Linked DNA regions of Myxococcus hansupus. Each later gene encodes a partner of the first gene's protein in a complex. Links are inferred from orthologs where the notes say so. Each region holds a gene or a part of one and is shown on either strand. Other genes may lie near its edges.

Region 1 (8,426 bases):
CAACTCCGTGCGTCCGGTGTGGTGGTCCGCCAACGGACGCATGCGGGAGCTCGAGCCCCTCGCGAACGCGCCTCCGCACCTGCGCTACGACCTGATGCTGGACGTGGACCCTCCGTTCGAGGGCGGTGAGCAAGGGGCGCCCGCGCTCGCCCGCGTCATCGCGCCCCATGGCACGCAGCTCCCCCTGGACCAGGTCGTCAATGTCCGCGTCACCGTGAGCTGGGCGGAGGAGCCCGGCGCGCCTCGCCGGGCGGTCGCCCTGCAGACCCGGATGGCCCCATGAACCGCCCGCATCCAACGCCGCCCCGAGGCTTCACGCTCATCGAGCTGATGGTCGCCTCCACCCTGTCCATGCTGGTGCTCGCCGCGGCCATTGGCGTGAGCGTCCACCTGCAGCGACGCGGCTTGATGGAAGAGCGCATCATGGAGACCCAGAACACCGGGCGCGCCGCGAGGGACCTGCTCGCGTTCAGCGTGCAGCGCGCGGGCGCGGGCATTGGCAGCCTCTCCCTCACCGGCGGCCAGCTTCCCGCGGGCACGGCCGACGTGTTCTACGCGGTGTCGGTCCGGACACGCGCGGAGTTCCCGGGCGACCCCTCGTTCGTTCCGCCCCTCGACGGCAACCTGTTGTCGGACGCGCTCGACGTCTGGGAGACCGACCCGGGCCGCATGGTCCTCCTCACGGGCTGTGGCTCCGGTGGCGGCGGACCGGCCTGGGCGGACACCCGGCTGTGCATCTCCGAGCTGCTCCGGCCGCCGCCCGCCTTCCTCGACAACGCGGTCATCGCCGTGGTGCGCCCGGGCAGCAACACCTCGCGCGGCTGGGCCTGCATCGGACAGGTGACGAGCCGGGTGGCCGAAGGCGTGGAGTGGACCCCGGGCATCCCGGGCAGGCCCTCGCCCGGGGACGGGAACTGTCACCCCAACGCCGCGGTCGCGGGAGGCGTCTGGAACGCCACGGAGACCAACCCCATCTACCTCCTGCCCGTCTCCAGCCGGAGCTTCCGGGTGAACTGGCCGGAGGGCAGGCCCACGTTGGAGATGGATGTGGATGGGCCCTCCGGACCCGCGGCCTACGGCCCGGTGTCCCAGGACATCGAGCAGCTCCAAATCCGCCTGGGCGTGGTCGACCCCGGCGCGCCCATGAACGGGGCCGTGCGCTTCTTCCCGGACCCCGGCATGAACCGCCCCGCGCTGGAGACCTGCACACAGGGAACGTGTGCCGCGCATGTCACCTGGACCTGGGACCCTGGCGTGCCCGTGCCGCCCGACCGGGGCCCGGGCAGCGCGGGAGACGAGCTGATGCGCCGCGTGCGGTTGGTGGAGCTGTCCATCACCGCGCGCTCACAGCGCGTGGAGCTGCTGGGAGACGAAGCCGGCGGCGGAATCGACGATTGGGGCAACCCCCAAGATGGCTTCAAACGCCGGCACACCGTCGTCCGGCTGGCGCCGCGCAACTTCGCCTTCGTGGGCGTGGAAGGGGAATGACATGCATCCGCGCAACCAGGGCGTGACGTTGTTGGAGGTGATGGTGGTGGTGGCCATCATCGGCGTCTTCGCCACCCTCTCCGTCACCAGCTTCCAGGGCATGCTCGAGCGGCAGCGCGTCAGCGGCGCGCAGCGGGAGCTGGTGTTGATGATGCAGGAGGCGCGTCAGAAGGCGCGCGCCACCCGCCAGCCCGTGCGGCTCAACCTCCGCGTCGCGGACGAGAACGACCGACAGGTGACACGCATGCGGTGGGAGTCGCTGGCGTGCAGTGACACCTGGGGCACCGTCTGTCCCATCGAGGCGTGTCTGGACAACCGCTGCGGCGAGGGCGGCTGTGAGTGCCCGGAGACAGGCCCCGAGCTGATCATCCCGCCGCAGCTCGACGTGACGCAGCTCGTGGGGCTGTGTTGGGTGGACGCCACGGGAACCCAGTCCCCCATCGTCGCGCCACGGTCGGCGGACGGACGTCCCTGTGAGCCGTCCGAGGACGCGCCCGACCCGGAGCGGCTCGTGCTGCGGCGCAACCACGGCACGCCCGAGCTCCCCAACTGGCGGCCGGAGCTGGTGTTCCAGGCGGACAAGCTCACGGCGTCCATACGCTCCGTGGATTGTGACAAGCACGGCTCCACACCAGGCTGCCAGTAGACACGGCGTGCGAACCCGCGGCTTCGGCGTATGCTCGGCCCCGGGCCCTCGAGGCCCGGTGCGCCGTCCGTCCGCGAGGAGCCTCCGACGATGATGAAGCGGTTCGTCCTGCTGCTGTCCCTGGGCCTGGCCACCAGCGCACGCGCGGAGAGCACCGCCGACGTCTGGCAGGCGAAGTGCGCGGTGTGTCACGGCGGTGACGGCAAGGCGCAGACGAAGATGGGCCAGAAGGAGTCCATCGGCGACATGAGCCGCCCGGACTGGCAGCGGGCCCGGACGGACGCCGCCCTCCGCAAGGTCATCGCCGAGGGCGACCCTCGCAACAGCAAGATGAAGTCATTCAAGGACACGCTTACCCCCGCGCAGATGGACGCACTGGTGGGATACATCCGCACCATGAAGGCGCCCTCGCCCCCTTGAATTTCGGTTGGAACCCCCGCGTCATCCCCCTCAAGAGAAACGGAGCCCCCCCATGAAGAACCTCACTGTCGCGGTCGTCTTCTGCCTCTCCATGGCCAGCCTGTTCACCTCGCTGCGCGCGGACGCGTTGTCTTCGGTGCACATCGAGAAGGGCCTGTCTCCGGCCCAGCCGCTGTCCCTGCGCCCCCAGGGGGACGGCAAGGGCGGTGACGACAAGGGCGACAAGGGAGGCAAGGGCGGCGAGGAGGACGAGGAGGACTACCGCAAGCGCCAGTACGCCGGCATCTCCCAGCAGGCCGCCCTGGAGCTGGTGGACCCCGGCGCGCTGACCGACGTCCTCCGCCTCCAGGCCGCCGTGAAGTTCGGCCTCCGCTAGGCGGTCGCACCGCGCCTCACGCGCCCTTGCCCGGCGGCCCCCCCAGCGGCCGGGTGACGCGGGGCAACGTCACCGAGAAGCACGTCCCCGTGTCCGCGGACGACGCCACGTCGAGCCAGCCTCCGTGCGCCGTCACGATTTGCGACACGATGTAGAGCCCCAACCCCAGGCCCTGGTGCTTCGGCTTCGGCTGCCCGGGCTCCGGGGGCACCCCGTGGAACGGCGAGAAGAGCCGGGCGCGCAGGGACTCGGGGATGGGCGGGCCTCCGTTGTGAATCTCCACCCGCTGGAACAGCGCGTCCTTCGCGGCCAGCCGGACCCGCACCGACGCCCCTTCTGGACTGTGCTGCAGGGCATTGCCCACCAGGTTGGACAACACCTGCCCCAGGCGCTCCTCGTCCCAGACGCCCCGTGACTCGCCGTCCACCTCCAGGCGGACGCTGCACTCCGGATGCGCCGGCTCCAGCTCCGCGATGATGCGGTGGCAGACGTCCACCATGCACACCTCATGCGGACGCAGCGGAATGCCTCCCGCCATGCGCGCGCGGGTGAAGTCGAGCAACTGTTTCACCAGCCGCGCCATCCGCTCGGCGCTCCCGTCGATGCGCGTCACCACGCGCCGGACCTCGGGCGGCAGCGACTCCCGGGCCAGCAGCGCCGCGGAGGACAGCCGCACCGCGGCCAGCGGGTTGCCCAGGTCGTGTCCCAGCACGCCGATGAAGCGCTCCTGGTAGCGCGCCTCCTCCTCGCGCTCCAGCTCCTGGCGGCGCCGGGCGGTGACGTCACGGCAGATGGCGAAGAGGCCGTACACCGTGCTGTCGCCCCGGCGCAGCACGCCCTTCGTCGTGTGCCAGATGCGGTCGGTCCCCGGTCCGCCTTCGGCGCCTTCGTACGTGGCCGTCTGTCCGGAGCGCATCACCTGGCGGTCATGCTCCAACGTCGGCGCGGCGCGCTCGTGCCCCAGCAGCTCCGCGTCCGTCCGCCCGAGGATGTCGCGCGGCGCGCGGTGGAAGGCGTTCGCGGTGGCCGGGTTGATGAGGATGTATCGCCCCGCCACGTCCTTCACGTAGATGGCGTCGGTGGCGCTCTCGATGACCGCGTGCAGCAGGTCATGGTCCCTGCGCAGCGCCTCCTCCGCGGCCATGCGCTCGGAGAGGTCCTCCAGGAAGAGCACCACGCCATCATCACAAGGCGACACCCGCGCCAGCAGCCACATGGTGCCCAGCGTCGACTGGCGCGACACCCGGACCACCTCCGGCACCCGGCGCGTCGCCACGCGGACACACGCGCCGAACAGGCCGCCGTCCCAGCTCCAAGGCGCGCCCTCCAACAGCCGATGATGCACCAGCCGGCCCGCTTCACCCCCGAGCCAGCGCTCCGCCTGGGCATTGGCGGATGCACATTCGAAGTCGACGATGCCGCCCACCTCGGAGCGCACGCTCCGCAGCACGGCCACCGCCTCCGACGATGGGGCTTCTTCTTCCCCGGTGCCCAGGCACCTGTTGATTCCACGGCCAGATGACATGCGGCGTGGCCCCCGATGCTGCCGTTGTGAGTCACCCTAACCCCGCAGCTAGGGGTGCGGCCAACCGGTCCCCGGGGTGGCTGAACAGTGCCCGAGCTAACCAGTGCTTCCGATTTCTCCTGTTTCGTCGGACACCTGGCGCGCTCCGTCGTTGACCTGACACGGCGCGGCTTTTAATTACGCCGGGGCCTTCAAGGTCCACTCATGGACACTCCCTTCACACAGACGCAGGACAGCGGTGCGGCGGGCGACCCATTCGTCCAGGTGGTTGATGCGCTTCGAGCGGGCCAACGCGTCCGCACGCAGGGGCTCAAGGGGGCGGCGCGCGGGCATGTGCTCGCCCGCCTCCATGCCGCGCTGAAGGCGCCCCTGGTCTGCGTCGCCGTGGACGAGGAGGCCGCGGACGCGCTCGCCGCCGACCTGTCCTTCTTCCTGGGAGGCCACGGCAGCCTGCTGGAGCCCCGGGTGCTGCGGCTGCCCGCCGACGAGGCGCTCCCCTTCGACGAGGTGTCCCCCGACGCGGCCGTGGTGACGGAGCGGCTGGGCGCCCTCTTCCACGTGGGCCAGGGCACGCGCTTTCCCGCGCTGGTGCTGTCCGTGCGCGCGCTGTACCGCCGTGTGCTGCCGCTGGAGATGATGCGCGCGCTGTCCGCGCGGGTGTCCGCGGGCCAGGACTTCGACCGCGACTCGCTGGCGCGCCGGCTGGTGCGCATGGGCTATCAGAACAGCCCGCTGGTGGAGGACGTGGGTACCTTCAGCGTGCGCGGCGACTTGCTGGACGTCTTCAGCCCGCTCTACGACAAGCCCGTCCGCCTGGAGTTCTTCGGCGACACCATCGAGTCCATCCGCGCCTTCGACCCGCAGTCCCAGCGCACGGTGGACGCGCTCAAGGACGTGCACCTGGTGCCCGCGCGCGAGGTGCTCCTCACCGATGAGACGCGCCCGCGCGCCGAGGCCGCCGCCCGCGCGGTGGCCGACCGCATCAACCTGCCCACCATCAAGCTGCGCGAGCAACTGGAGACGCTGCGCGAGGGCCTGCCTGGCTTCGGGATGGAGGGCCTGCTGCCCGGCTTCTTCGAGGGCGGGCTGTCCACGGTGTTCGACTTCCTGCGCGACTGGGGCCCCGACGCGCCCGTCTTCTACGTGGATGACCCGCTGGGGCAGGACCGCGCGGTGGAGACGCTGTGGGAGGAGCTGGAGCGCTCCCACGCGGCGGCCGAGGCGCGACAGGAGCTCACCTGTCCCCCGCTGGAGCACTTCCTTGCCCGCGAGGACGTGGACCAGCGGCTGCGCGGCTTCCGCGTCCTGGAGGGCGGCGGCCTGTCGCTGGCGCAGACGGAGCGCCCGCCGGTGCACTTCACCTTCGGCGGCACCCAGGACCTGCGAGAAGCCATCCTCGCGCACCACGGCGAAGAGGGCGCGCTGTCCCCGCTGGTGGAGCGGCTGGAGCGCTGGCGGGAGCTCCGCACGGCCTGCGTGGTGGCGTGCGGCACGCTGAGCCAGGCGGACCGGCTGAAGCGGCTGCTGATGGACCGCAACGTGGTGGTGAAGGTGCACACGGAGCCGTTGGTGGACGCCTCGTCGCTGTACGAGCCGTCCATCCGGGCGCACCTCTTCACGGGCGAGGTGAGCCACGGCTTCGTGGACGGGCCGGGTGGGCTCGCGGTGCTGGCGGATGAGGAAATCTTCGGCGTGCGCGCGCGCCGGCGGCCCCGGCGCAGCAAGAAGCTGGACGCGTTCGGCTCGGGCTTCGGGGACCTGAAGGAAGGCGACCTCATCGTCCACACCGACTTCGGCATCGGCCGCTACGCGGGCCTGACGAAGATGGAGGTCAACGGCGTGCCCGGGGACTTCCTCGTCCTGGAGTACGCGGGCCGGGACAAAATCTACCTGCCGGTGGGCCGCATGCGGCTCATCCAGAAGTTCTCCGGTGGCGACCCCACGCAGGTGCAGCTCGACAAGCTGGGCACCACGAGCTGGGAGAAAACGAAGAAGCGCGTCAAGGAGCAGCTCCTCAAGATGGCGGCGGAGCTGCTGCAAATCGCCGCCGCGCGCAAGGCGCACCCGGGCCACGCCTTCAGCGCGCCGGACCGGTACTACGCCCAGTTCGAAGCGGACTTCGAGTTCGAGGAGACGCCGGACCAGGCCAAGGCGATTGAAGACGTCCTGGCGGACATGCAGAAGGCCGAGCCCATGGACCGGCTCGTCTGCGGCGACGTGGGCTACGGCAAGACGGAGGTGGCCATGCGCGCCGCCTTCAAGGCCGCGTTGGACCGCAAGCAGGTGGCGGTGCTGGTGCCCACCACGGTGCTGGCGCAGCAGCACTTCCTCTCCTTCAAGAAGCGTTTCAAGGACTACCCCGTCACGGTGGAGGTCATCTCCGGGCTGAAGAAGGCGCCGGAGGTGCGTGAAATCCTCAAGCGCGCCAAGGAGGGCAAGGTCGACATCCTCATCGGCACCCACAAGCTGCTGGGCGGCGAGGTGGCCTTCAAGGACCTGGGTCTGATGATTGTCGACGAGGAGCAGCGCTTCGGCGTGAAGCAGAAGGAGTCGCTCAAGAAGTGGCGCTCCCAGATTGACGTGCTCACGCTGACGGCCACGCCCATTCCCCGCACGCTCCACATGAGCATGTCCGGCGTGCGGGACATGAGCATCATCGCCACGCCGCCGCAGGACCGCCGGGCCATCCGGACCTTCGTGATGAAGTACGAGGACCAGGTCGTCAAGGAGGCCATCGAGCGCGAGGTGGCGCGCGGCGGACAGGTGTTCTTCGTCCACAACCGCGTGGAGTCGCTGCCGTCCATCGAGACGCAGATTCGCACGCTGGTGCCCCAGGTCACCCTTGGCGTGGCGCACGGGCAGATGGGCGAGGGGCAGCTCGAGAAGGTGATGCTCGCCTTCACGGAGAAGAAGTATCAGGTGCTGCTGTGCACCAGCATCATCGAGAGTGGCATCGACATCTCCAGCGCCAACACGATGATTGTGAACCGGGCGGACCAGTTCGGACTGGCGCAGCTCTACCAGCTCCGAGGCCGCGTGGGACGCTCCAAGGAGCGCGCCTATGCGTACCTGCTGGTGCCGTCACGGCGGGCGGTGACGAAGGACGCGCAGCGGCGCTTGGAAGTGCTCCAGAACTTCACCGAGCTGGGCGCGGGCTTCTCCATCGCCAGTCATGACCTGGAGATTCGTGGCGCAGGCAATCTGCTGGGCGACAAGCAGTCGGGTGCCATCGCGGAGATTGGCTTCGACATGTACGCGCAGCTTCTGGAAGAGGCCGTCGCGGAGATGCAGGGCCAGCCGCCCAAGATGCAGATTGAGCCGGACGTCACGCTGCCCATGCCGGCGCTCATCCCGGACGACTACGTCAGCGACGTCCACCAGCGGCTCGTCTTCTACAAGCGATTCAGCCAGGCCAGCCACCCGGACGAGGTGACGGACCTGCGCGCGGAGCTGGTGGACCGCTACGGCGAAGCCCCGGACGAGGTGGACCACCTGTCCGAGCTGACGCTGCTGAAAATCGACATGCGCGATTTGCGGCTGCGCGGGCTGGAGGTGGGCACCACCCGCCTGGTGGTGACGCTGGGCGCGGACGCGCTGCTGGACGGCCCCAAGGTGGCGGGGCTGGTGCAGCGCTCCAAGGGCCTCTACCGCCTCACGCCGGACATGAAGCTCGTCGCCCGGGCGCCGCAGGGTGCCAGCGGCCACGACCTCATCGCCGAGGCCAAGAAGGTGCTGAGGGATTTGGGCCACTGCGCGCTGCCGCAGGCGTAGCCCTCGACGCCTCGGTGGCCGCTCCGCCGCCAAGGCCGCTCAGCGGCGGAGCGCGTGCGGACGCAGCGCACTGCCGCTTCAAGCCACGGGGACCCTGCCCCGTGGCGCGGTGCTCGGCAAATGCCCCTGGGCACGGCGCCCGCCACGGGACCCCGGCCCCGTGGCGCGGCGCTGGGCAAACGCCCCTGGGCACGACGCCC
Region 2 (5,806 bases), 1.8 Mb from region 1 along the record:
GTTGCTCTGCGCGGCGGTTGCCTGGGCCATACGACGGGGTGCTCCCTCGTGACGAAAGGTGGGGGCTCCTAGATTCCGAGAAGCCGCACCCTACCCAACGGAACGCCGGGACTCCACCGCGCGTCGCCTGCCCGCCCTGCCGGGCGATGCCTCCCTGCCCGCACCCGCGCCGGAAATCTCCCGCAAGACTGCCTGCGTCATTCCGGTGGGCGTGTGTATTTATTGATACAACTCAAGTCGCCTGGCTGGGTTTGACAGGCATTGGAAAATCCCTATCATTTGCCTTGATGTCAATTCCTCCAAGGTGGTGCGAGGGGATGGGGGTGAATGAAGGCACCCCCGTCCCCCCGCTCCATTTTCTCGGAGAATGACAGTCCGGCGGACCGTCAGCCGCGCGCGCCCTGAATCACGGGCGCCGGGCCGTCCACGCGCACACCCACGCGGGCCTTGCGGGCCTTGGTCAGCACGTGGCCCAGGTAGCGGCCGGTGTGGCTGCCCTCGACCTGGGCGACCTGCTCGGGCGTGCCCGCCGCGAGCACCCGCCCGCCGCCGGCGCCGCCCTCGGGGCCCATGTCGATGAGCCAGTCCGCGCTCTTGATGACGTCCAGGTTGTGCTCGATGACGAGCACGCTGTTGCCCGCCTCCACCAGCCGGTTGAGCACGGCCAGCAGCTTGCGGATGTCCTCGAAGTGCAGGCCGGTGGTGGGCTCGTCGAGGATGTAGAGCGTGCGGCCGGTGGCCACGCGCGCCAGCTCGCGCGCCAGCTTGATGCGCTGGGCCTCGCCGCCAGACAGGGTGGGGGAGGGCTGTCCCAGGCGGATGTAGCCCAGGCCAACGTCATGCAGCGTCTGGAGCACGCGCATGATGTCGCGGTGCGCGCCGAAGTGCTCCATCGCCTCGCGCACGCTCATGTCGAGCACCTCGGCGACATTCTTGCCCTTGTAGCGCACGCGCAGGGTGGCCTCGTTGAAGCGCTTGCCGGCGCACACCTCGCAGGGGACGTAGACGTCCGCCAGGAAGTGCATCTCCACCAGCTTCACGCCGTCGCCCTCGCACGCCTCGCAGCGGCCGCCCTTGATGTTGAAGCTGAAGCGGCCCGGCCCGTAGCCGAACGCGCGCGCCTCGGGCGTCATGGCGAACACGTCGCGGATGTTGTCGAACAGCTTGGTGTACGTGGCCGGGTTGCTGCGAGGCGTCCGTCCAATGGGGCGCTGGTCGATGTCGATGACCTTGTCCAGGTGCTCCAGGCCGTGCACGGCCTTGTGCTTGCCCGGCGTCTCGCGGCTCTCGTAGAGGTGCCGCGCCAGGGCGGGGAAGAGGATTTCGTTGATGAGCGTGGACTTGCCCGCGCCGGACACGCCGGTGACGGCGGTGAAGACGCCCAGCGGGATGTCCGCGTCCACGTTCTTCAGGTTGTTCTCCTGCGCCCCCTGGATGACGATCTTCCGCTTCGGGTCCGGCTTGCGGCGCTCCGACGGAATCTCGATTTCCTGACGGCCGGACAGGTAGGCGCCGGTGGAGCTGGCCTCGTTGGCCATGACCTCCGCCGGCGTGCCCTGCGCCACCACCTGGCCGCCCAGCTCGCCCGCGCCGGGTCCGAAGTCCACCAGCCAGTCCGCCTCCTCCATCGTCTCCTCGTCGTGCTCCACGACGATGACGGAGTTGCCCAAGTCCCGCAGGCGCTTGAGCGTCGTCAGCAGCTTGCCGTTGTCGCGCTGGTGCAGTCCGATGGAGGGCTCGTCCAGGATGTAGATGACGCCCGTCAGCTCGCTGCCCATCTGCGACGCCAGCCGGATGCGCTGGCTCTCGCCACCGGACAGCGTGGACGCGGTGCGGTCCAGCATCAGGTAGCCCAGACCCACGTCCACCAGGAAGGACAGGCGGCTGCGAATCTCCTTCAAGAGCTCGGTGGCGATCTTCCGCTCGTGCGCGGACAGGGACATCTCGCCCAAAAAGCCCAGCGAGTCGGAGATGGTCAGCCGGCTCAGCTCGACGATGGAGCGCCCGTGGACCTTGACGGCGCGGCTCTCCGGCTTCAGGCGCTCCCCCTTGCAGGAGGGGCAGGGCTTGTCGCTGAAGTACTTCTGCAGCTCCGTGCGGCGCGCCTCCGAGGTGGTCGTCTTGAAGTTGCGCATCATGCGCTCGACGAGCCCCTCCCACTCCATCTTGTACTTGCCGCCCTCGCCCCACGCGACGGTGAAGGACTTGCCGCTGGCGCCGTACATCACCGTGTCCTTCTCGCGCTTGGTCAGCTTCGCGTAGGGCACGTCCAGATCAATCTTGAAGGCCTTGGCCAGGCTCTCCACGAAGTCGGCCGTCCAGCCCTCGCCGCGGTTCATGCTGCCGGCCCACGGCTCAATGGCGCCGTCGCGGATGCTGCGTGACGTGTCCGGGACGATGAGGTCCGGGTCCATCTCCGGCTTCGTGCCCAGGCCGTTGCAGTCCGTGCACATGCCCAGCGGGTTGTTGAAGGAGAAGGACGCGGGCGTCAAATCACCGAAAGACAGACCGCACTTCGAGCAGGCGTTCAGCTCGCTCATCACGCGGTCGGAGGCGAGCGTGCCCTTCTCGTCGGTGATGATGAGCGTGCCCTTGCCCTCGCGCAGCGCCGTCTCCACGGAGTCGGTGAGGCGCGTCTTCACGTCGGCCTTCAGCACGACGCGGTCGATGACGAGCGCGATGTCGTGCTTGGACTTCTTGTCCAGCTCGATGCGCTCCTCCAGGCTCTTGAGCACGCCGTCGATGCGCGCGCGGGAGAAGCCGCGCTTCTGCGCCTCGGCGAGCAGGTCCTTGTGCTCACCCTTGCGGTTCGTGACGAGCGGCGCCAGCACCTGGAGCTTCGTGCCCGTGGGGGCCTTGAGGATTTCATCGACAATCTGCTGCGCGCTCTGCTTGCCCACCTTCACGCCGCAGTTGGGGCAGTGCTGCATGCCGATGGAGGCGTAGAGCACGCGCAGGTAGTCGTGCACCTCCGTGACGGTGCCCACCGTCGAGCGGGGGTTGTTGCTGGCCGCCTTCTGCTCGATGGAGATGGTGGGCGACAGGCCGCGGATGGTGTCGTACTTAGGCTTCTCCATCTGCCCCAGGAACTGGCGGGCATAGGCGGAGAGACTCTCCACGTAGCGGCGCTGGCCTTCCGCGTAGAGGGTGTCGAAGGCGAGCGAGCTCTTGCCCGAGCCAGACACGCCGGTGAAGACGACGAGCTTTTTCTTGGGGATGTCCAGGGAGACGTTCTTGAGGTTGTGCTCCTTGGCGCCTCTGAGGGAAATGACGTCGGGCTCGGACATGGGCGGGCGATCTACCACTGAATATGCGTTCCGGTAGGGGGAAACACGTCGGAACACCGGTGGATGCGGGAGAACGTCCTGGGTTGCGCCGCCCATCCCACATCTGCCGACCCTGCAGGCGGGCGGATTCAGGGCCTGGATGGCGGTGTCCTGACACAGGGCAGCCCTGGAGTCGGTACGGACGCTTGCCTGCTCCTCCCGGGCGGAGGATTCGTCTGTGTGGCACCGGGAGTTCCTGAAAAAACTTCCGAAAGGGCCCTTGATTGGGGAGTCAGCTTCCGCGCGCTGGGGAGGTTGTTTCCCTGGGAGGCCAGACGGTTGCCGTGGGGATGCGTGGGCCGCGCCTCTGTGGGCGGACCGGGCACCGAGGTTGCAGAGGGCCCCCCGCTGGAGCCGTGAGGCGAGCCAGGGTGGGTTCCTGGCGTCTCTCGGTGGGGTCGGGAGGTTGTCATGCGCAGGGCGTTTGGGGTGGTGGGGTTGGTGGCGGCGATGGTGGTGGCGGTGGCGTGTGAGCGGCCCGCCTCCCAGAAGGCGAAGAGCGCCTTCGTCGTCCGTCCAGAGACCATCGATTTCGGCCCGGCGGCGCTTGGTCACACCAAGACGCTGAAGGTGCGAATCGCCAACGCCGGCCGCGCCTCGTACCGCGTGGAGGGCGCCATCTCCAGCGTGCCCAACGTGGACATCCCGCCCTTCGAGCCTTTCGTCCTGCCCGCCGGTGGCGAGCAGGAGATTGAAGTCCACTTCCTGCCGCGGGTGGAGGGCGAGATTCAGGGGCAGGTGGAGATCCTCACGGACGCGGAGGCCGGCGGGCGGGTGCCGGTGAAGGGCCGTGGCGTGAAGGCTTTCATCGAGGTGTCCCCGGAGGCGCTCGACTTCGGCAACGTGCCCATGGGCTTCGTGGAGATGCGCGAGGTGACGGTGCGCAACCCGTCCGACGTGGACAGCCCGCTGTCGCTATCGCTGCAGGGCGCGGACGCCGACCAGTTCACCGCGGGCCAGGGATTGCCCTCTTCGCTGGCGCCGGGCGAGGCGCGGGTGATTCCGGTGGCCTACGCCCCGCGCCGGTTGGGCACGGCCGAGGCGGCGCTGCACGTGGTGGTGTGTGACGGATGCGAGCCCGCCGTGGTGCCGCTGACGGGCACCGGCGTGGCGTCCAAGTTGGAGGTGACGCCGCTGCGCGTGGACTTCGGCCGCGTGGCCCTGGGCGCCACGGCGGAGCAGGTCATCACCGTGCGCAACCTGGGCACGGAGCCGCTGAGCTTCAGCGGTTCGCAGTTGGTGGAGAGCTCCGAGGGCGTCTTCCGCGTTTCGAACGAGCCGGTGGTGGCCAACAACCTGCTGGCGCCGGGCGCGGTGGTGGAGCTGCGCGTGGCCTTCACGCCCTCGGCGGTGGGCAAGGTGCGTGACGGGCGGGTGGAGATTGGCGTGCGCGAGCAGGGCTCCACCGCGCCGGGCCCCAAGGTGGCCCTGGCGGGTGAGGGCGGCGGCTCTTGCGTCACCGTGCTTCCCCGGCGGTTGGCTTTCGGCACGGTGGCGGAAGGCATGACGGCGACGCGGCAGGTCACCGTCTACAACCGCTGCCGCGACAGCGTGAGCGTGAGCGACCTCGAGCTCGACACGCACCAGGGCGGCTACTTCACCCTGGCGCAGGCGCCGGCCAGCGTGTCGGTGCCCGCCGGGCAGAGTGTCCGGGTGGGCGTCACCTTCAGTCCCAAGGCGGGGAACACGGTGGTGAGCACCGGCAAGCTCGCCGTCACGGTGCGCGACGGAGGCTCCCTGGCCACGGAGGCGGTGGCGCTCGAAGGGCAGGGGGGCGTCTTCCCGCCGTGCCAGTACGCGCTGTCCCAGACGCTCGACTTCGGCAAGGTGCCGGTGGGCGCGGAGGTGGCGCTCGGGGCGACGCTGCGGAATACGGGGTCGGAGGCCTGCTACCTGGCCTCGATGCAGCTCGCGCAGGGCTCGGATGGCGCCTTCACGGCGACGCCGGTGGAGAATGGCGTGCTCGAGCCCGGCAAGAAGGCGTCGCTCGTCATCCGCTTCAAGCCGCCGGAAGAAGGCCGCTTCACGGGCCTGGCCGAGGCGTGGGTGAACCATCCCACGCTGGGGCATCCCCTGGTGCAGCTCCAGGGCGAGGGCGTGGTGGGGTGCTTCGCGTTGCAGCCCACGACGTTGGACTTCGGCGTCACCAAGCTGTCGTGCGGTCCTCGGACGCGTGAGCTGGTGGCGGTGAATTCGTGTGTGGGGCCCGTGCAGGTGAATCAGGTGGCGTTCGACGCGGACGCGGGGGAGTTCACCGTGGACGGCGGCGGCAATGCCCCGTGGACGCTGGGGCCCGCGAGCACGCGGCCCCTGACGGCGACGTACGCCCCGGTGGACGAGGGCGCGGACACGGCGGCGCTGCGCTTCACGCTCGCGGACGGCGCCGTCTACACGGTGGGCATGGTGGGCCTGGGGGTGACGAAGGCGGAGCAGACGGACCGCTTCTTCCAGGAGTCCCAGGCGAAGGTGGACGTGCTCTT

Evidence for each region. Proteins that work in one complex are often made in the same cells at the same time.
Region 2: the proteins of mfd (region 1) and uvrA are in contact, whole or in part, in a crystal structure (PDB 4DFC), measured with the Escherichia coli proteins. The link is inferred for Myxococcus hansupus from one-to-one orthologs.

The regions. Positions count from the first base shown.
Region 1 is NZ_CP012109.1:7,376,924-7,385,349, forward strand. The notes cover bases 4,334-8,426. They hold mfd (transcription-repair coupling factor), read left to right. Parts: upstream 4,334-4,659; coding sequence 4,660-8,226; downstream 8,227-8,426. Other genes in these bases: A176_RS28865 (sensor histidine kinase), read right to left, coding at 4,334-4,386. Also shown: A176_RS28840 (type IV pilus modification PilV family protein), read left to right, coding at 1-283; A176_RS28845 (PilW family protein), read left to right, coding at 280-1,488; A176_RS28850 (pilus assembly FimT family protein), read left to right, coding at 1,490-2,134; A176_RS28855 (c-type cytochrome), read left to right, coding at 2,225-2,554; A176_RS28860 (hypothetical protein), read left to right, coding at 2,607-2,930; more of A176_RS28865, read right to left, coding at 2,947-4,333. UniProt on the Escherichia coli protein: Couples transcription and DNA repair by recognizing RNA polymerase (RNAP) stalled at DNA lesions. Mediates ATP-dependent release of RNAP and its truncated transcript from the DNA, and recruitment of nucleotide excision repair machinery to the damaged site.
Region 2 is NZ_CP012109.1:5,540,030-5,545,835, reverse strand. What follows is about bases 187-3,663. They hold uvrA (excinuclease ABC subunit UvrA), read right to left. Parts: upstream 3,288-3,663; coding sequence 387-3,287; downstream 187-386. In the rest of the region: A176_RS21390 (POT family MFS transporter), read right to left, coding at 1-30; A176_RS21380 (choice-of-anchor D domain-containing protein), read left to right, coding at 3,738-5,806. UniProt on the Escherichia coli protein: The UvrABC repair system catalyzes the recognition and processing of DNA lesions. UvrA is an ATPase and a DNA-binding protein. A damage recognition complex composed of 2 UvrA and 2 UvrB subunits scans DNA for abnormalities.